DNA from 4 places in the Microbulbifer magnicolonia genome. Region 4 is predicted to be linked to each of the others. Evidence: predicted binding sites of a transcription regulator. Region 4 holds the regulator's gene; each other region holds the start of a gene.
The links. Region 4 encodes LexA, which represses DNA repair genes until DNA is damaged. Its sites were predicted from a motif close to ACTGTNTNTANANACAGT; they were not measured.
Positions count from the first base shown of each region.

Region 1 (5,040 bases), on a different contig from region 4:
GCACCCACAGCAGCCAGATCACCGTGGCGTACAGCGGGAACGCCAGCAGCTGGCGCAGTTTTTCCATCCACGGGCCCGGTGCCGGCAGTTTGCTCAGCAGTGCCGGACTGGCGCAGAGCAACAGGAAAGGCGCCGCGAGACCCAGGCCCAGACCGAGAAATATCGCCATCGCCTGAACGCCCGGCAGTGTCGCCGCCGCACCGAGGGCCGCGCCCATAAAGGGCCCGGTGCAGGGGGCGGCGACAAACACCGCCAGCACGCCGGTGGCGAAGGAACCGCCGCGGCTGCTGCCGGCGATGTCCATCAGCCGGTGGCCGAATTCGAAGACGCCGCTGAATGACAGTGCCATCAGCCAGAACAGCAGTATCAGCGCCAGCACGACCGGTGCCGACTGCAGCTGGAAGCCCCAGCCCACCGCCGCACCCCCGGCGCGCAGCGCCAGCAGCAGTGCGCCCAGCGCGGCAAAGGTGGTGATTACGCCGGCGCCGTACACCAGCCCCTCGCGCAGGCGGCTGGACGCCGCCGCACCGGACCCGACCAGTCCGAACAGCTTGATCGAGAGCACCGGGAAGACACAGGGCATCAGGTTCAGGATCACGCCGCCGGCGAACGCGGCGAGTACCAGCAGCCACAGCGCCTGCGCCGGCTGCGCCGGCGGAGCGGCACCGATCGCAACTGAATCCAGCTGCCAGGCGCGCGCGCCATCACTGATAACGAAATCTGTTGCCGCAGTGAGAGGTGCGCCGGGCACGCGGGAGAAGGTGTAGACAGTGCGATTGCCTTCGCTGACAAGCTGCGGTTCGGCCGCGGTGAGCAGTTCGCCATCCAGAGGAAATACCTGCGGTGGGGCGGTAACGCGTTGGTCCCGGCGCTCGAGCGCGAGCAGGAACTGCTCGCCGCCGGATTCCGTCAGAGAAACGGTGCGCCAGGGGCTCTGCTCCGGCGGCTGCGGCACGCGCGCCCGGAACCGGTCCCGCAATTGGCGATCGGACGGCGGCCAGCTCGCCACCTCGCCAACGGGGCGCGCCAACTTCATGGTGCCGAAACCGGGGATGCAGTCGACCTTGCACACCAGCCATTCGAGATTTACATCGAGTGATACCTGCTCCGCATCGGCGGCGGGCGTCACATCGAACAGATAGGCGACATCGCCCTCGTAGCCGAGATTGGTCAGGTGCTCGATCGGCAGGCGCACCGGAAATGGCCACTGTATCGCGCCGATCCCGGCGCCGCTGGCGCTGATATCGAACCGCGGCGCCGCGCCCGAATCGCCCGCGTTGCGCCAGTACACATGCCAGCCCGGATCCACCTCGAAGTGGAAACCGATCGTCTCGGCCTCGCCGCGGGCAAAAGAATCCGGCGCCAGCCAGCGCACGCGCACATGGTCACCACTGGCGCTGTCCTGGGCGAAAGATACCCCGGCAACCGCCGCCATTATCGAGCCCACCAGGATCGCAACCAGGCGCTTAAATAAGGACACTGCAGCACTCTCCCTGCGGAATTTCCCCCTATGCCCGCGCCCACTGTTCCGCTGGGCACTGGCTACCGGGCTGCTATTTACTACGGATACGCCATTCAATCGGATTCCCGGGGTTCCTGCAAATCCATCGCTACTGACGCCGGTCTCCTGTCAAGCTGGTGAAGCAGCGTCCGGCAAGCCGGGCCACAATCAAGATATCCGGCAGTACGCAGTGATCGTCAGCGGTTTCAAACACGCGTATTTTTCTGTCGAGCTCATCAAATTTCATGCCAGGCTTCCACCCGGTACCGCCCCTCTTTCAGGGTCACACGGTAGAGCTGATCAAACCCTTCCGCCAACGCCGGTAATTCAAGCTTGCGACAGGTTGCTCTGATGCCAGCCTCGGGAACGCGGTCTCTCCCCTGCCGCCGGGAATTGCTTTCCAGGCAGTCCTCCAGGCTTGCGGCGAAATAGTAGCCCACCACCTCGAAGCGGTGGTTCTTGAACCCGGCGACATATTTTTGCCGGTCCTTTCTGGTGGGGTTGGTGTTATCGATCACCACCGGCTGCTTGGACTCGAGGCAGGCGTCAAACAGGATCTTCTCCCGGTGCCTGGTCTTCAACATATCCAGGTTGAGCCGGATATGCGTCTTGTAGAAGTGCTCCAGGTAGAAGGTCGATTTTCCGCTGGCCTGCAATCCGATAAAAATAATACCTTTCACGAATCAACTCCCGAGTCATGTCGCCGCACGCCGCGCCTGGGCAAGGGCATCGGCGGACGGCATACAGGGTTTGATGTCGAGTACCGCGGTACGGGGGCGCACGCTGGCCGGCGGCCGGATGAAACTGAAAATGGGCATGACTCACCATTAACCTCCGTGGATTATTCACTGGAGGTTAGATGCCAGGGGCGATTCTTGTCGTCACTTGGGTGGTGCTGGTATCTGTAGATTTATCCAGTAAAATGACGCAAAGCCACCACCCAAGACAGCCTCTTGCCACAAGGATTTCTCCTCAGCCGCCACAGCTTTGATCAGGGCGACAGCACCTGCATCCACTACTGGCTGACCACGCCCCAGGGCCCCGCCAAGCTGGTCATCGAGGGAGAGCAGCCCGTCTTTATGGTGAGGGTGGCAGATCGGGCCCAGGTGGCCGAGGCCCTGGCCGGCGTGCCCTACGATTGGCAGCAGCCGGGCTTTCAGACCTTTGGCCGCGAGGAAGCGGCCGTGCTGTATTTTCCCACCATCGATGCCCACCGTCGGGGCCAGACCCTGCTGCAAAATCGCGGTATCCAGGTGTTCGAAGGGGATTTTCGTCTGCACGACCGCTATCTGATGGAGCGCTTTGCCCGCGGTGGCCTCTACTTCGAGGGCCGGGCCCAGGCCAAAGACGGCTATACGGAGTATCGCCAGGTGCGCCTCAAGGGCGCGGAGGTGCAGCCGGATTTCAACGTGGTGTCCCTGGATGTGGAGTGCTCCGGCCAGGGCGAGCTGTATTCCATCGGCCTCTATGGCCACGGCGTGGCAGAGGTGCTGATGGTGGGCCAGCCCCAGAGCGCCGATACTGCCATTGACTGGGTGGCTGACGAGCGGGCCCTGCTCGAGGCCCTGGAGGCCAGGATCCAATGCCTGGATCCGGACATCATCATCGGCTGGTCCGTGGTGGACTTTGATTTCCGGCTGCTGTTGAAAAGGGCCGAGCGCCACGGCCTGCGCCTGAAGCTTGGCCGCGGTGGCGCGGATGCCCGCTGGCGGGATGGCCGGGAAGGCGGCCAGGGCTTTGTGACCCTGCCGGGCCGGGTGGTACTGGACGGTATCGACGGCCTGAAGAGCGCCACCTACAACTTCGAGAGTTTCAGCCTGGAGTTCGTGGCCCAGAACCTGCTGGGCAGGGGCAAGGACACCGAAGACGTGGACAACCGCCTTGCGGCGATCGAGCACGACTTTCGCCACAACAAGCCCAAGCTGGCCGCCTACAACCTGGAAGACTGCCGTCTGGTCTGGGACATCTTCCAGCACGCCCGGCTGCTGGATTACCTGCGCCTTAGAGCCCAGCTCACCGGCCTGGAGCTGGATCGCAGCGGCGGCTCTGTGGCGGCCTTCACCAACCTCTATCTGCCCAAACTGCACCGCAGCCGCTTTGTGGCCCCCAACCTGCCCGCCGACGGCGGCCTGGCCAGCCCCGGCGGCTATGTGATGGACTCCCGACCGGGCCTCTACGACAACGTGCTGGTGCTGGATTTCAAGAGCCTGTATCCGAGCATTATCCGCACCTTCAAGATCGATCCAATGGGCTTGGTTGAGGGATTGTCCGAGGGTCTGGTGGACGACGATGCCATCCCCGGTTTTCGCGGCGCGCGCTTTTCCCGTGACAGGCACTTCCTGCCGGACATCATTGCCGATCTCTGGGCGCAGCGGGACATCGCCAAGCGGGAGCAGGACGCCGCCCGCTCCCAAGCCATCAAGATCATCATGAACTCCTTCTACGGGGTGCTGGGCTCGGGGGGCTGCCGTTTCTACGACACGCGCCTGGCCAGCTCCATCACCCTGCGCGGCCATGAGATCATGCAGCAGACCGCCCGCTGGATTGAGGAGCTGGGGCACCAGGTGATCTACGGCGATACCGATTCCACCTTTGTCTGGCTGAGCGGCCGCCCCAGCCCCGACGAGGCGGATGCCACCGGCAAGGCCCTGGCCGCCGAGATCAACGCGCGCTGGCGGCACAAGCTCAGAGAGGAGCTGGCGCTGAACTGCCTGCTGGAGCTGGAATTCGAAACCCATTACCGGCGCTTCTTGATGCCCACCATTCGCGGCTCGGAGGCGGGCTCCAAGAAGCGCTATGCGGGCCTGGTGGTGCAAGGGGGAGAGGAAAAGCTGGTATTCAAGGGTCTGGAAACGGTGCGCAGCGACTGGACCGCCCTGGCCAAGCAGTTCCAGACCCGGCTCTACGCCATGGTGTTTCGGGGCGAGGATCCGTCCGAATATATCCGCGAGACGGTGGCGAAGACCCGGGCCGGGGATATGGACGAGCAGCTCGTGTACCGCAAGCGGCTCAGGCGCAGGCTGGAGCAATACGTAAAAAACGTGCCGCCCCATGTGCGGGCGGCGCGACAGGCCGATGAACTCCGCCGCCAGCGGGGCCTGGCGCCCCGCTACCAGAACAAGGGCTGGATCCGCTATGTGATCACCCTCAATGGCCCGGAGCCCGTGGAGCATCGCCAGTCGCCCATCGACTACCAGCACTACATCGACAAGCAGTTCAAACCGGTGGCCGAGGCCATATTGCCCTTCGTAGCGCTGGATTTCGACAACCTGGTGGATGGCCAGCTGGGCCTGTTCGAAGCCGTTACTCCAGCCCCACAACCTCGAGCGCGGCCGAGGAAAGGTAGCGCCAGCGCAGATTGAATCCGCACAGCTGCATGCCGTAAATGCGATCCGGGTCAGGCAGCTGGTATGCGGGCTTGGGATCCTGGGCCAGCACCTGTTCAATCAGCAGCGGCAGGTCCGTGCCCCAGTCATCGCGATAGGCGGCAGCCTGCTCGCGAATATGATCGGGAATCAACACGTTAATCGGCGCCGGCG
Region 1 covers NZ_JAYEFD010000004.1:112,405-117,444, forward strand. The annotation lists gene RRF64_RS16785 (protein-disulfide reductase DsbD family protein) at 1-1,480, opposite strand, end outside; gene RRF64_RS16790 (hypothetical protein) at 1,611-1,748, opposite strand; gene RRF64_RS16795 (ATP-binding protein) at 1,738-2,181, opposite strand; gene RRF64_RS16800 (DNA polymerase II) at 2,455-4,863, shown strand; gene tsaA (tRNA (N6-threonylcarbamoyladenosine(37)-N6)-methyltransferase TrmO) at 4,805-5,040, opposite strand, start outside.
Region 1: a site for LexA is predicted at 2,403-2,420, ahead of RRF64_RS16800 (DNA polymerase II). Genes of this name have one in related genera too.

Region 2 (5,040 bases), 1.1 Mb from region 4:
CTCGGCGTTCTGCTCGATGCGGTAGCCCAGCTGCTCGAGGGTGCAGTTGTGGTAGTTGGCGTTGAGCACATCCTGTAGCGGTTTGCGGCTGCGGCAGTGCATCAGTACCGCGCTGGTGGCGAGCAGTGGCAGCTGTTCGCGCCGGGCAAATTCGATCAGGGTGTGGCTGTGCCGGTTCTGTTGCGGCAGCAGCCGGTTGCTGATGGCGATATACAGGCGGCCGCTGAAATGCTGTTTCAGTTCTGCGGGAATGCTCAGCGGCGTTTTGTGGGGCAGCCAGATGGCGATGGTTTCCCGGCACAGTTGCAGCAGGTCTTGCAGGTGCGTCTGGTATTGGCCCTTTTCTGCGCGCAGGCGGGAAGTGGAGATCAGCTGGCAGAGTTCGCTGTAGGCATTTTTGTTGGGGGCCAGCAGCACCAGTTGCTCGCCTTGCTGCAGGCGGAAGAAGCTGCCGCAGATCAGCTTGAGTTCAATGCCGGCTGATTTCAGGTTGTGCAGCTCCTTGTAGGCGCGCACTACGCCCGCGAGGGAACACTCGTCGGTAATGGCCAGGGCCTGGTAGCCCAGTTGATGTGCCGTCTGGATCAGTTCCTGCGGGTGGGAGGCGCCCTGCAGGAAGGAGAAATTGGTTTGGCAGAAGAGTTCGGCGTACTGCACAGCTGCGTCACTCATGATTTATTGATGTGCTACCTGGGGCAGCTTATGTGTTTCGTCATGCTGTTGGGCTAGCCGTAAACCCCATGTAAATACCAGTCCTCCGAAGTCAGGTCCTGAAACACCCAGTAGAGCCCGCCTTCCTCCCCCCGCGCCAGGTAGTAGTCCCGCCCGTGGCGGCCGTGTTGCCACCAGTAGCCGTCGATGCGCTCGGGGCCCTGCAGCAGTCTGATTTCGCCGCGGTAAAAGAGCTTGTGCTCGCGGCTCTGCAGTTTGTCGGGCCTGGGCAGCAGCCAGGTGGGGCGGGGGGCGTTGATGGGCTGCAGCTGGTGGCCTTTCTTGCTGTGGTTGCTCTGCAGCACCAGGGTGTCGGCGCTGGCCCAGGCCTGCTCCGGCAGATAGCTCTCCTTCAGGGTGACACCGGACAGGGCCTGGTGGCCGAGGCGGGCCTTGAGTTTGTCCAGCAGCTGGTGGCTGCGCTGTACCTGGGTGTTCTTGCCGAACAGGTCGTCGTCGAGCTGGTTCTGTTCCAGCGGCAGTAGCTGGTCGCAGGTCAGGCTGACGGCCTGTATTGGCTGTTCGAGTTGGATTCTTTCCAGCTGCAGTTTTGTCAGGGCGATCAACCGCTGCGGATCCAGCATCGGGCGTGAGACTTCGACGCTGAAGACCTTGCAGCCCTGCTGGCCGAAGTCGAGTTTCCAGCGCAGCTGGTGGCTGTATAGCTGGCGACGCTGTAATTGCTGGCAGAGCTCGCGCACCAGGCGGGCGGCGGGAAACAGTAGTTGTTCACTGTTGTCCAGCGGGCTGGGAAAGAAGAGCTCACTGTGAAATTCAGGCGGCGGCTGGTAGCTGGGCACCGGGTCGTGGCGGGTGCCGTTGAGGCGCGCCAGGTATTCGACGAAGCCGCGGCCGAAACGGCTGCCCACTTCCGACAGTGGGATTGCCAGCAACTGGCTGACCCGCTTGATGCCGCAGGCGTACAGCTTGGCGATGGTCTTGTTGTCGCAGTCGAGCAGTTTGCTCGGGGAAAAGCTGATCCACTGCCGCCACTGCTGCGGGCTGGGTGGGGTCTGGGTTTCCTTCAGCCACTGACGGTGTTCCGGTAGCAGGCTGAGCATGCGCGCGGCGCTGGGGCTGTGGCCCAGCCCCATAAAAGCGCTGATGCGCATCTGGCGCAGTTCACGGTGCAGTTGTTGCAGCAGCGGTTTCAGTCCGCCGCTGGCTTTGAGGCAGCCGGAGAGTTCCAGGTACAGGCAGGCGAAGTGCACATCGCCGGCATCCACGGAGCCGGCGGCCTGTGGGGAGACCACCGGGGTGAAGCTGTAGCCCCACTGTGCCAGTTGCTGCAGTTGTTGTTCCTCCCGCTGAGTATCTCGCTGCAGCAGCTGCAGGTCTGCGCAGAGGGCGCAGGCGGTGGCGATGGTGAGACCGGTCTCCACGCCGCGCTCGGCGGCGGTGCGGTTGGCATCCACGATCAGCTGTTGTTCCACCACGGCCTGGGCGTGGGCCTGGGTGCCGTCGCGCTGGGCGCGGGTGAGGACTTCCAGCGGGAGTTTGGGGAATTGGATGCAGAGCCAGAGCATGGTTGGGGTTCCGTTTGTTGCCTATTGCACACCACTATTTGGATAGATCGATCGCGGCCGTGGGCGGATGGCCGCCCCGCCGCTCCTACAAGGGCGGGCCTGTGGCCCGCTTGCCGAGCTGGGGCTCGGCGGTGATTCGCGCCATCCATGGCGCTCACCCGCTTCGCGGGCGCCTTCGGCGTCCAAATCGGCAATCCTGCCGATTTGTCCCAGGGGCGGCTGTGCCACCTGGCGGAGCTGCAGCCTTCAGCGCTTAGGACAGCTCCGCGATCCCGGGGCTGCTGCGTTTTGTAGGGTGCGCACCGCTGCGCGGGGTGGTGCGCACGGCGCACCCTACGTCAGTCCCGAGTTCTTTTCCTTCAATGCAGCGGCCGGTCGCGGCGGGTGAGGTCGGCGCTGCGGGCCAGGTGCAGGCGCTGGCCGGACTGGCCGCCCAGTTGTTTCAGCAGCTGTACAGCTAATTGTTCGCCGTCACTGCCGAGACTCAGGCGCAGGCTGGCCGGGGAGGGGCTGGCGGCGCAGGACTGGGGGCGGAAGTGGAAGTGCAGGCAGTCGCCCTCGCGGGCGGCGAGCTGCAGGCGGCGCAGATCCTTGTCTGCCGGTGCCTGGCGAGGCTGCCAGCTGAGCAGGGCGCCGCAGCAGCCGGACTGCAGGGACTGTTCTATCGCCCAGAGTTCGTCCTTCTGTCCGCGCGGGTGCAGTATCAGCAGCTTCTCCAGCTGCACGCCGGCGCTGGCCAGCGCCGGGGCGTAGGGAATGAAGGGCGGGTTCACCAGCACCAGCATCTGTTCGCGCTGGCTGAGTTCTGCCAGGGCCGGCAGCAGCAGGGATATCTCGCCGATGCCGGATTGGTTGACCAGCAGTTCGGTGGTGGCGCCGCGGGGCCAGCCGCGGCCGGCGAGCAGGGCGTCCAGGCTGGCGTAGCCGGTGGCGATGCCGCCGCGCTGGCGCTTGTGTTCGTTGGCGGCCTGCCAGATATCCGGCCTGGCGAGCAGCCGGCTCAGCCGCTGGTGCTTGGACTGGTCGGCTAACTGATTGTTTTGCAATAGGTTTTCTGCGTTGCTCACGGTTTTTGGCCCTCTTTATCAGCCTCGCGGCCGCCCTCTCCAGGCGGCGACTGTATGTCTGTACAGTTAATACTGGTGATTTATACAGTAGTTGATTCAGTGCAACAAGAGGGCATTGATTCGATTGGCACTTTTTTGCACAGCGCAAAACGGCTATGATTCGGCTCCTTATCGACCACGATAAACAGTCGACCAGTTTTGAAAATACCCAGGGGGAGCGGAGTGAGTATCAAGTCCGACAAGTGGATTCGCCGTATGGCCGAGCAGCACGGCATGATCGAGCCGTTCGAGCCGGGCCAGGTGCGCCAGAATGGCAACGGCGAGCGGCTGATCTCCTACGGCACCTCCAGCTACGGCTACGACGTGCGCTGTGCCCGTGAGTTCAAGATCTTCACCAATGTGCACTCCGCCACCGTGGATCCGAAGACCTTCGACGAGAACAGCTTTGTCGACGTGGAAGGGGAATACTGCATTATTCCGCCGAACTCCTTCGCCCTGGCGCGCACGGTCGAGTACTTCCGCATTCCGCGCTCGGTGCTGACCATCTGCCTGGGCAAGTCCACCTACGCGCGCTGCGGCATCATCGTCAATGTGACCCCGCTGGAGCCGGAGTGGGAAGGGCATGTGACCCTGGAATTCTCCAACACCACCAACCTGCCGGCGAAGATCTACGCCAACGAGGGCGTGGCGCAGATGCTGTTCTTCGAGTCCGACGAAGTCTGCGATGTTTCCTACGCGGATCGCGGCGGCAAGTACCAGGGCCAGCGCGGCGTCACCCTGCCGCGGGCCTGATCCCCGCGCCAGTTTCCGGGGCCGCGCGAGCGGCCACAATCCCCGCCATGACAGAAACTTCTCCCAGCCAGCTGCCCGAACGCGTCGATGTACTGATTGTCGGCGCCGGCGCGGCGGGGCTGATGTGCGCGGCTACTGCAGGGCAGCGCGGGCGCAGCGTGCTGGCGCTGGACCACGCCAACAAGGTCGGCAAGAAAATCCTGATGTCCGGCGGCGGTCGCTGCAATTTCACCAACCTGTACACTTCGCCTGAAAATTTCTACGGCGAGAATCCGCACTTCTGCAAATCGGCCCTGGCCCGCTTCACGCAGTGGGACTTTATTGCGCTGGTGGAGAAGCACGGGATCCCGTACCACGAGAAGACCCTCGGCCAGCTGTTCTGCGACAACAAGTCCAAGGATATCGTCGACCTGCTGCTGGCGGAGTGCCGCGCGGCGAAGGCACAGATCCGCACCCGCTGCAGCGTCGAGGCCATAGCGCCGCTGGAGCAGGGTTTTCTGGTCGACACTTCTCTGGGGCAGGTACGCTGCGAATCCCTGGTGATCGCCACCGGCGGCCTGTCGATTCCGACCATGGGGGCGACGGGATTGGGCTACGAGATCGCGCGCCAGTTCGGCCTGAATATTATTCCCACCCGCGCGGCGCTGGTGCCCTTTACCCAGCACCGGCGCCAGCTGGAGCGGCAGCAGGAGCTGCCCGGCAGTGCCCTGGCGGTGACCGCCAGCTGCGGCGAGGGCAGTTTCCACGAGCAGATGCTGTTTACCCACCGCGGTCTCAGCGGGCCGGCGGTACTGCAGATTTCCAGCCACTGGCGCGAGGGGCAGACGGTGGAGTTCGACCTGGCGCCGGGGCGCGACCTGGCCGGGTGGCTGCAGCAGCGGCGCGCACAGAATCCGGACAGCTATCTGCACAGTGCGCTGGCGGAAGTCTGGAGCAAGAAGCTG
Region 2 covers NZ_JAYEFD010000001.1:1,493,460-1,498,499, reverse strand. The annotation lists gene RRF64_RS06595 (error-prone DNA polymerase) at 1-672, opposite strand, end outside; gene RRF64_RS06590 (Y-family DNA polymerase) at 726-2,237, opposite strand; gene imuA (translesion DNA synthesis-associated protein ImuA) at 2,597-3,304, opposite strand; gene dcd (dCTP deaminase) at 3,527-4,096, shown strand; gene RRF64_RS06575 (BaiN/RdsA family NAD(P)/FAD-dependent oxidoreductase) at 4,144-5,040, shown strand, end outside.
Region 2: a site for LexA is predicted at 3,354-3,371, ahead of imuA (translesion DNA synthesis-associated protein ImuA). Genes of this name have one in related genera too.

Region 3 (5,040 bases), 670 kb from region 4:
GCCGCGCTGATGACCAAGGCCGGTGTCACCGTGGCGATCAGTGGGCCGGAGTACGCCTCGACCCACAACGTGTACCTCGCGCGTCAGTCTGCCGGCAATGCGGTGGCCAGCGGGCTGCCCTACGAGGAGGGCCTCAAGTCCATCAGCGCCAACGTGGCCGAGATCTTCGGCATCGACGGCGGCAGCCTCCAGCCGGGTGCGGTGGCGGATATCGTGGTGTGGAGCGGCGATCCGCTGGAGGTCACCAGTTATCCCGAGCAGGTACTGATTGACGGCAAATCCCAGTCGCTGGTCACCCGCTCGACCCGCCTGCGCGACCGCTACCTGAAGCCCGAACAGGGCCATGGTTTCGGTTACAAATTCTAGGGCCGTCTGGTTGGGAAGCCAGCTGCCATCCCTGCGGGCAAATTCAATCGCCTGCAGGGCAGGCTCCCACAATGGACAAAACCAGCATTCAGTTTGTGCACTCTACGAGATGATGTTACTGGCAGGAGACAAATAGATGACTAATGTAACGGCGCTCTACGCGGGCCTATACGCGATCCTGATCATTGTGCTGGCGTTTCGGGTGGTGCAGTTTCGCCGCACCGAAAAAATCGGGCTCGGCAGTGGAGAGCGGCGGGAAAACGAGGTGCGGGTGCGGGTGCATGCCAATGCCGTCGAGAATATTCCGATCGCGTTAATTTTGATGGTGATTGCGGAGCTCGGCGGCCTCGCCGCGTTGTGGCTGTATATTCTCGGCGGTTTGTTTCTGCTGGGGCGTTTGATGCATGCCATTGGTCTTACTGTGGCGAAGGGCGGCTATCATCCGGGGCGCTTCTGGGGTACGGCAATCAGCTGGACGGTGATTCTGATACTGGCTGTCATCGATATAGGTTTCGCATTGATTTAATCGTAGGGCCGAAGGCGCCGTGAATTCCTGGAGCGGCCGCTCCTACAAGGACAGTGCAAAAAAAAGCCCGGCGCAGAGCCGGGCGGCAAGTACAGGGATGGAAACCTGAAAAACTAAACCTTGAGAATTACTGGTTCGCGGCGAAAGGGGTGACGCGGTCGTCGTCCGCTTCCTGCTGAACTTCGGCCTCTGTCTCTTCCAGCAGCACTTCCGGCCTGCCTTTGCAGGCTTTGGCCAGGTCGTCGCGGCGCTTGGCCAGCAGCAGGCCGATCTCTTCTCCGGCCTGCTCGGAAATGCCGTCGATATGGCGCTCAATCAGCGCGGTGATATTGGCGGCCAGTTCCAGCATCTTGTCGTGTTCTTCGGCGTCTTTTTTGTTGTCGAACATTGCTCCGTCTCTATCGCATTTCCAAACAGCTACTACGGCCATGTTGTGCCTCCGGTTATTTTTTGCGGCGTTTGATAGCTAGTCTCCGTGCAGCAATAGGGCCGTAGCGAGAGCGATCTGAGTGCGTCAGCTGTGCGTTACAAGGTGTTGGCGTTTAGCTGAGCCTAAATAACTACACCTTGTAGGGTGCAGATGGCGTACTCAGATCGCTCGCAGTAGGTTCTATTGCTGTACGGAGACTAGACTTGTATGTTTGTACAGTATCTGTATAAGTGTTCAGTGTCAATGGCGGGGTGGAACGCGAATGTCGGAGTCGGAGTTGCGACAAATGGAGTCGAGGTTGCGGTGGCAGGTCGGCGCGGGGTCGCCCGGGCTGTCATAATGAGTGTGGCAGTTGACTGTCTTCCTACCCCCCAATTGGACAGTCAGCTCCGACCCCGCAGTAAGACGTTTAAGGCCCGCAGAGCGGGCCATTTTTTTTTGCGCAGCAGAAATGTGAAATGGTCGGGCTAAATGCTCAGTACCAGCCGCGCCGCCAGGCCGATCAGCAGCACGCCAAACAGCTGTTGCATCCGGTGGCCGACCGATCTGCTCACCCAGCTGCGATTGCGGCCGGCGTAGACGGCGAGCGCTATCAGGCAGTACCAGCCGGCATCGATACCGGCGGCCAGGGCGGCCATGCCGAGTTTGGTGGCGAGGGCCTGATGTTCGGCGACAAACTGGCTGAACAGGGCGGTGAAGAAGACCGCGATTTTTGGATTGAAGAAGGCGATGCCGAACCCCTGCATCGCCGAGCGGCCGACGGATTGCTGCGGCGCCGGAATCCTGGCCGCATCGGCGTTGGGTGCCGGTGCGCGCAGAGCCTTCCAGCCCAGGTACACCAGCATCGCCGCCCCGGCCCATTGCAGTACGCTGAATAGCAGCGGCGAGCGGGTAATCAGCACCGCCAGGCCGAAGGCGGTGATACCGGCATAGATGGCCACGGCGGCGCCGTGGGCCAGGGCGCAGGCGAGGCCCTGGCGCAGCCCCGAGGCGGCGCTGCGCAGCACAATCAACAGGCTCGGACCGGGGGACATGGCGCCGAGGGCGCAGATACCGGCCAGGGACATCCAGCTGAGCAGATCCATCAGAAGCCCCCTCCCTGATCCAGCCACTTCTGTTCTGCCGGCGTCGATTCGCGCCCCAGGGCCGCATTGCGATGCGGGTAGCGGCCGAACTCGTCGATCACCTCGCGGTGGGCGAGAGCGTACTGGTAGAAGTTCTCGGCCTGGGCCGCGCCCTCGGCGCCGTTCAGGTAGTCCATGCGCAGCCGGTTGAAGTAGTCCACCGAGCGCTGCTGAATTGCCGGCAGTTCACTGTGTTCCAGCGGCATGCCGAGGAAGGCGCGCTGGTAGAGGCCCATTTCCAGGTCGTCCCCCCGCTCGATGACTGCCAGCGCAATCTCGAGCGCCAGCGGGTCGCCGGCATAGGCGCGGCTGGTATAGCGATAGATATTGCGGGTGAACTGGTCACAGAGCAGGACCAGCGCCATCTCCCCCTCGAGCGACTGGCGCCAGGACGCGAGCTCGCCGTCCAGGGCCGCCTCCACAGTGGAGCTGAAGTATTCGTCGATCTTACGATCGAAGTCCTCGCCGCCGGCAAACCAGCGCTGGCGGTGCCTGTCGTCCGGCGCCGCGTCCAGTTGCGGCCGGCCGAACCAGAAGGTGAGTATCTCTTTGGGTTCCGGCATCTTCTGCTATTCCATCGGTGTCGAGGGGATTATTGCGACTTTTCCCTGCAGGGGTCCAGTTCGATCTCCCGCGGGCCTTTGGCTGGGCCCGGCCGGCTGTTCGCTGAGCGCATGGCAAATTTTTGTGCGGCACTGCATCCAAACGCCGCGCTGGGGTGGTCTTTAGGCTGTACAAGGAAATTCACCCTGGAGGAGACCATGGTAACCGCAGGAACACTTAAGAAGGTACAATTCTACGCCGCCCTGGCAATGATGCTGGGCGCACTGGAGGCCGGCGCGGCCGAGCTGAAACTGCCGCTGGCGGAAGTACAGCAGCAGCTGACGCAGAAGACCGAAGAGGCCTTTTCGCGCAAGCTGGAAGAGTGTCGGGACAAGGCCCGGGAGGACAGCGGTGAAGCCCGCTACCCGGTGCGCATCGCCGAAGAGAATCCGGCGCACGGCGGCTCGCCGAGCCCCTATTCAGGCGGGCGCCTGACTGTTATGTGAGAGTTGTCGCGTTTTGCGGCATTATTGGAATAAAGCACTAGTCGAGAGCACAAAATGAGAGCGAGAAACATTCACCCTGTGCGGGCCGGCGCCCGCTGGCTGCTTGCCCTGGTGGCGGCGCTGAGCGTCGCCGGCAGCTGGGCCCAGGAAACTCCCACCGAGATGCCGGTGCCGCCCAAGCCGCCGGCCGCCCCGCAGGCCCCCGAGGCTCCGCAGTCGGAACAGGTCGAGAAGCAGGTGCGCATCACCCGCGACGAGAACGGTGTCCTGCGCATCAGGACCCGGGATGAACACGGCGACCGCAGTGAGGTGCAGGTGGACCTCGGTGAGGAGTTCGGCGGCGCCCTGAGCCGGCGGATCATCGAGCGGTTGGAGAACAAGGGCATCCTCAACGAGAAGGGGCTGATCGTGGAGGAGGCGCTCGACAGCGTGCCGAAGAACATCAATATCGGCATCTCCGGTGACCTGGATCCTTCTGGTGGCCACTATCGCCATGACAGTGAAAGTGATTTTCCGTTCGCCGGTGCGGCTCTTCTGGTACCTATCATCTCGATCCTGGCGGTGTTCGGCACCCCGATACTGATCGTGTGGCTGGTGACCCGTAACAGCTACCGCAAGAAGCAGCTGCTGATGGACAACATCAACCGCATGGTAGCCGAGGGCCGCGATATCCCGCCGGAACTGCTGGATGCGATGGAGGGGGAGTCTCCCCGCAATATGAAGGACCGCGGCTTTACCCTGATTGCGGTGGGTCTCGCCATCTTTATCTGGCTCACCGCCGCCGCCGGCCCCGAAGTCGGCAGCCTCGGCCTGATACCGCTGTTTATCGGTGTCGCCCGCTTTGTCAACTGGAAACTGGATAACAAGCCGGCCCAGTAATTAGGGGATAGGGGACAGCGGTTTATGGACCTCAATGACGAGGATTTGATCCGGCGCGTCGTCGAAGACGGGGACCAGCGGGCTTACGCCCAGCTGGTTCGGCGCTATCAGTCACAGCTGCGATTCTCGCTCCGCCAGCTGTGCGATGGCGACCAGGCCCTGGCCGACGATATGGCCCAGGAGGCCTTTATCAAGGCCTACAAGGCACTGCCGGCATTTCGTGGGGATGCGCGCTTCAGCACCTGGCTGTACCGCATCGCCTACAACCTCGTTATGAGCTATAAACGCAAGAGTGCGCCGGAGTTCGACCAGGAGGCGGTGGACCGGGCGCAGGCCGAAGAGAGTGTGGAGGAAGCCCAGCAGCTGGGTATGGCGCGGGACCTGGATTCCGCCATGAGCACGCTCAGCGACGCGCAGCGCCAGGCGGTGCACCTGTGCATGCAGCGTGGTTTCTCCCACGAGGAGGCGGCCAGCATTATGAAGTTGCCGCTCGGTACGGTAAAATCCCACGTCAATCGCGCGCGGGCCAAGTTGCAGACGCTGCTACAGGCATGGCGCGAGGAGGTAGTCAATGGATAACTTCGAACAGTGGAACCGCAGGGTCAATACCGTGAGTGATTCAGCCTTGTCGGGCAGGGATCCGGATTTCGGCGATGCCGAATTCGA
Region 3 covers NZ_JAYEFD010000001.1:1,014,048-1,019,087, reverse strand. The annotation lists gene RRF64_RS04485 (amidohydrolase family protein) at 1-366, shown strand, start outside; gene RRF64_RS04480 (MAPEG family protein) at 503-892, shown strand; gene RRF64_RS04475 (YebG family protein) at 1,020-1,322, opposite strand; gene RRF64_RS04470 (LysE family translocator) at 1,790-2,407, opposite strand; gene RRF64_RS04465 (DUF924 family protein) at 2,407-3,009, opposite strand; gene RRF64_RS04460 (hypothetical protein) at 3,208-3,495, shown strand; gene RRF64_RS04455 (DUF6249 domain-containing protein) at 3,550-4,374, shown strand; gene RRF64_RS04450 (RNA polymerase sigma factor) at 4,399-4,953, shown strand; gene RRF64_RS04445 (hypothetical protein) at 4,946-5,040, shown strand, end outside.
Region 3: a site for LexA is predicted at 1,544-1,561, ahead of RRF64_RS04475 (YebG family protein). Genes of this name have one in related genera too.

Region 4 (5,040 bases):
TGCCCATCCCTACCCGGTACAGACTCTCGAGCAGATCCTCCACCGTTAAAGCGCCGCCAGCGGCGGCACGCCGATCCAGCTCGCGGGCCAACGCATCGGTAAAAGGCGTCAAAAAGCGCTCGAATACCGCCTGAATCAGTTCTTTTTTCGATCCGAAGTGGTAATTTACAGCGGCCAGGTTGACGCCGGCGGTACTGGTAATGGTGCGCAGGGAAGTTTCGGTAAAACCGCGTTCCGCAAACAGCACTTCCGCCGCATCCAGAATTCGACTGACAGTATCCGTCTGGCTCATAGAGTTCAAACCACCATTTAAAACAGTTGTTTAGCACTGGCCAGATTAGCACATTTCGCGCCAACCGCTGATGCCGTTGCCGCGGGGCGGCCCTCCCGGGGCTTAGCGCAAAGACAAGTCGCAGTCGGAGAGCGCCGCAGCAAGCGCTCTGGGAGAAATCCGGGCCATACACTAGATTGAGAGGAAAACAACAGGGGGCAAACTGCCATGGCACATTTGCAACCGGAGATCGGCAACTGGTTTGAAGACCTGGACAGCGGCCAGCTGTTCGAGGTGGTGGCCATTGACGAGCTGCAGCAGACGGTGGAGGTTCAGTACCTCGACGGCACTCTGGACGAGTTCGAGCTCGATCACTGGCAGAGCTTGCCGGTGATCGGCGCCGCACCGCCCGAGGACGCCAATATCGCCTACGGCCTGAGTGTGACTGAACAGGACTCCAGTGCAAGCGGGGTGGATTTCTATCTCAACCCGCTGGATACGGTGGAAGGCGAGAGTTTTATCGGCACCGATGAATCTCCCTTTTAAATGCGCAGGGAAATAGCGCAGAGACGCCCTACTCCCTCTCCTTGATGTACTCGATGATCACCTCCGCGGCCTCATCCACGGTATCGACGATGCGGAAAAGGTCGAGATCGGAGGCATCGATGCAGCCCCGTTCGAGCACCGTGTCCACCAACCAGTCGTGCAAGCCGGACCAATAGCGCTTACCCACCAGTACAATCGGAAAACGTCGCACCTTATGTGTCTGCACCAGTGTCAGCGCCTCGAACAACTCATCGAGCGTACCGTAACCCCCCGGCAGCCCGACGAAACCCACCGCATGTTTTACGAACATAAACTTGCGCACAAAAAAGTAGCGAAAGTGCAGGCTGATATCCTGGTAGGGGTTGGCCTTCTGTTCGAATGGCAGCTCGATATTGAGCCCTATGGAGGCGCCCGGCTGCGGGTAGGCGCCGCGATTGCAGGCTTCCATCAATCCCGGACCGCCCCCGGTAATCACCGAAATACCTTCCGCGGCCAGTAACTCGCCCAACCTGACGCCCTGCCGGTATTCCGGGCTGTCTTCCGGGAAACGCGCGCTGCCAAAAACGGTGACGGCGCCACTGAGCGCGATCAGGCGCTCGATGCCATCCACCAGTTCGGACTGAATGCGCAGTACGCGCCAGGCCTCGGGCATTTTCGCGTCTAGCATTATTATTCCCTCGTTGTCGCGTAATTCTACGAGCTCTTCTTCGCTTTATTCCTTCCCCTTCAATGTAGCAGTGATTTGCGACATCACTGCGAGCATTGCGCGACCTCGAAATCTGTATATAATCCCAGCAACTGTATATAAATACAGAAACAGACCAGGTAACCCCTATGACCAATCTCACTGCACGCCAGGCCCAGGTACTGGAACTGATCAAAGTCTATCTGGACGAAACCGGCTACCCGCCCACCCGGGCGGAGATTGCTCAGGAACTGGGTTTCCGCTCGCCCAACGCGGCAGAGGAGCACCTGAAGGCACTGGCGCGCAAGGGGGCCATTGAAATGGTCGCCGGGGCATCGCGGGGCATCCGCATCCCGGACCACCAGACCGGCCTGCCGATTGTCGGCCGGGTGGCCGCGGGCAATCCGATCCTGGCGGAGGAAAATATCGAGGACTACTGCAATCTGCCCGCGGACTTCTTCCACCCGCCGGCGGATTACCTGCTGCGGGTACACGGCATGAGCATGCGCGATGCCGGCATTCTCGACGGCGACCTGCTGGCGGTACAGAAAACCGATCAGGTGCGCAATGGCCAGATCGTCGTGGCGCGCATCGAGGATGAGGTGACGGTCAAGCGATTCCGGCGCAAAGGCAACCAGGCCACGGTACAGCTACTGCCGGAAAACGACGATTTCGACGTGATTCAAGTGGATATGCGGGATAAGAGTTTCGCGATCGAAGGACTGGCGGTGGGCGTGATTCGCCAGAGCCCCTGACCGCAGGCGCGGCTTTTTCGCACTGGATTTGCAGGAGCGGCGACCGCCAGGGATGGCGGTCGCCGCTCCTACATTGTTCTATTTGGCTGCGTATTGATCGATTAGTGCACCGTGTGATTGATCGGCAACAGCTCGTCGTCTTCGTCCAGATAACCCGGCTCCAGATCGTCTATATTCTGCACAGCTTCGATGCCGGCCTCCAGCATGGCGCGCGCAATCGCAACCTTGTGATCGCGCAGGAACTGCAGACTCTCCGCTGAAAAGTGGATGCGCACCAGCGGGTCCTCCTTGTGGCCGGCGCGGCGCAGTGCCACATCACCATTGGCCAGCTCGATAATTTCAAAGGTCTCGGAGGACATTCGCTTCTCCCTTCGCAGCACATCAGTTTGCGCGCAGTGTACCACAGGCATCCCGGGAGTTTCAGCGCTGCACTTGGCCGGCGGCGCTCGGGAAATGCGAAGGCGGCCCGCTACCACTCTTCCGACTGAGCGCGCTGACGTCGCACCAGCTCATTGAGGGCAGAGTGCCAGTCGCGCAATAAATCATCAGTGAGCTGCACCGGACCGGGTGCGGAAAGATTCTGTGCCGGGATCAGGTTGGCGGATTCGCGTTTGCGATCAGTTTCGCCGGAAAAACTCCACAGCTGCACCCATGAGCTCTGCAATCCCGCGAGCCAGCTATCGGGGTCCGCGGCCAGCCCCTCCAGCTCCGCCGCCTCACTGCTGGTTTTGCCGAATGCGCGAGCGCGCTCGCCCAGCGCCTGGGCGGATTCCGGCTCCGCGTTCAGCTGCAGCTGGAAGGCCAACTCCGCGAGGAAGGCGCGATAGGCCCGCCACAACTGGAACACGGCCGCCTCCTGTAACGCGGCGCGCTGCAGGGGTGCGCCGCCACCCGCCTGCAGTAACAGCTCGCTCTTGCGCAGTGCCGAGGCGACAGAGCCGGTATAGGGATTAGCCCGCATTTGTCGCAATCCTCCTACTGCGGCGGCCCAACAGCACGCCCTGATTGGTTTTCACTCGGTCGGAGCCGAGGCGTCGGACCGGCTCGACATACGGCAAGTATGCCTGCGCGCTCCTCCATTAGCGACAGCCAGTCATGCCGTACTCTGGAACCGCCTCGCTACGGACGATTGTGACAAGTGCGGGCTTCATTTGCGTTTCGCCGCCGCCTTCTTGCGCACCGGCTTGCGCTTGGCTGTGCTGGTCTTGCTGCCGGCATCGATCTGCCACTTGCCGTCGCGGTAGAAAGCCCGCCAACCGGTGGCCTTGCCCTCTTCCTCGGACTGCACATACTGTTCCTGGGTCTTGCGGCTGAAGCGGACCACGGTATCGCGCCCCTGGTCATCTTCCGTCGGCGCAGAGAACAGGAAGCTGTACTTCGGATCAATTTCGCTCTGGTGCGGCAGCAATTCCTTCACCAGCGGTGCGCGGGTCTCGCGGTTCTTGGGGAACTGGCTGGCTGCCAGAAACAGCCCGGAAGCGCCGTCGCGAAGAATATAGTGGTCGTCCACCTTCTCGCAGGGCAGCTCCGGCATGGGTACAGGATCCATTTTCGGCGGCGCCGGCTGCCCATTCTTCAGCAGCTTGCGGGTATTCTTACAGGCTTCGTTGGTGCACCCGAAATATTTGCCGAAACGGCCGGATTTCAGCTGCATATCGCTGCCGCACTTGTCGCACTCGATCAAAGGTCCGTCGTAACCCTTGATCTTGAAAGTGCCCTGCTCTACCTCGTAGCCGCTGCAATCCGGGTTGTTGCCACAGATATGCAACTTGCGGTGCTCGTCCAGCAGATAACTGTCCATGGCCGTGCCGCACTTGGCACAGCGGCGCTTCTCCCGCAACTGGCGGGATTCCGCTTCCTCGTCCTTGTCCGCGTCCACGGCCTCATCGCCGGACACCAGGTTCATGGTGTTGGTACAGCGCTCTTTCGGCGGCAGCGCATAGCCTGAACAGCCGAGGAACACCCCGGTTGACCCTGTGCGGATCTGCATGTGGCGACCGCACTGACTGCACGCAATATCTGTGTCGGTCGGTGTGTTGCGACGCATCCCACCGTCGGCGGCCTGGGCCTTTTCCAGTCGCCCGGAGAAATCTTCGTAAAATTCGTCGAGCAGTTCTTTCCAGCCCTTTTCGCCGTCCGCCACCGCATCCAGGGATTCTTCCAGGTTTGCGGTAAAGCCGTAGTCCATCAGGTTCTTGAAGCTTTCGCTGAGGCGATCGGTAACGATATCTCCCATTTTCTCCGCATAGAAACGGCGGTTTTCCAGGCGCACATAGCCGCGATCCTGGATGGTGGAGATAATCGAAGCATAGGTAGACGGGCGGCCGATACCGCGTTTTTCCAGCTCTTTTACCAGTGCCGCCTCGCTGTAGCGCGCCGGCGGTTTGGTGAAGTGCTGCTTCGGTTCCAGCTTCTTCAGCGCCAGTTTTTCGCCGACTTTGACATCCGGCAGCACCAGGTCCTCGTCCTTCTTGCTGACCGGCGGCGCCACTTTGAGGAAGCCGTCGAAACGGATCACACGGCCACGGGCGCGCAGCTCAAAATCACCGGCATTGACCACGATGGAAGTGGAAGTGAACTGGGCCGGCGTCATTTGGCAGGCGACGAATTGCTGCCAGATCAGGTTGTACAGACGCTCCGCATCCCTTTCGACCCCGGACAACATATTCGGCTGTATGCGGACATCCGACGGGCGAATTGCCTCGTGCGCTTCCTGGGCCCCCTCTTTGCTGCTGTAGCTGTTGGGGGACTCCGGCAGGTATTTATCGCCGAACTGTTCACCG
Region 4 covers NZ_JAYEFD010000001.1:344,234-349,273, reverse strand. The annotation lists gene RRF64_RS01560 (TetR/AcrR family transcriptional regulator) at 1-292, opposite strand, end outside; gene RRF64_RS01555 (DUF6763 family protein) at 500-817, shown strand; gene RRF64_RS01550 (LOG family protein) at 846-1,484, opposite strand; gene lexA (transcriptional repressor LexA) at 1,652-2,257, shown strand; gene RRF64_RS01540 (hypothetical protein) at 2,359-2,616, opposite strand; gene RRF64_RS01535 (DUF6586 family protein) at 2,727-3,218, opposite strand; gene topA (type I DNA topoisomerase) at 3,405-5,040, opposite strand, start outside.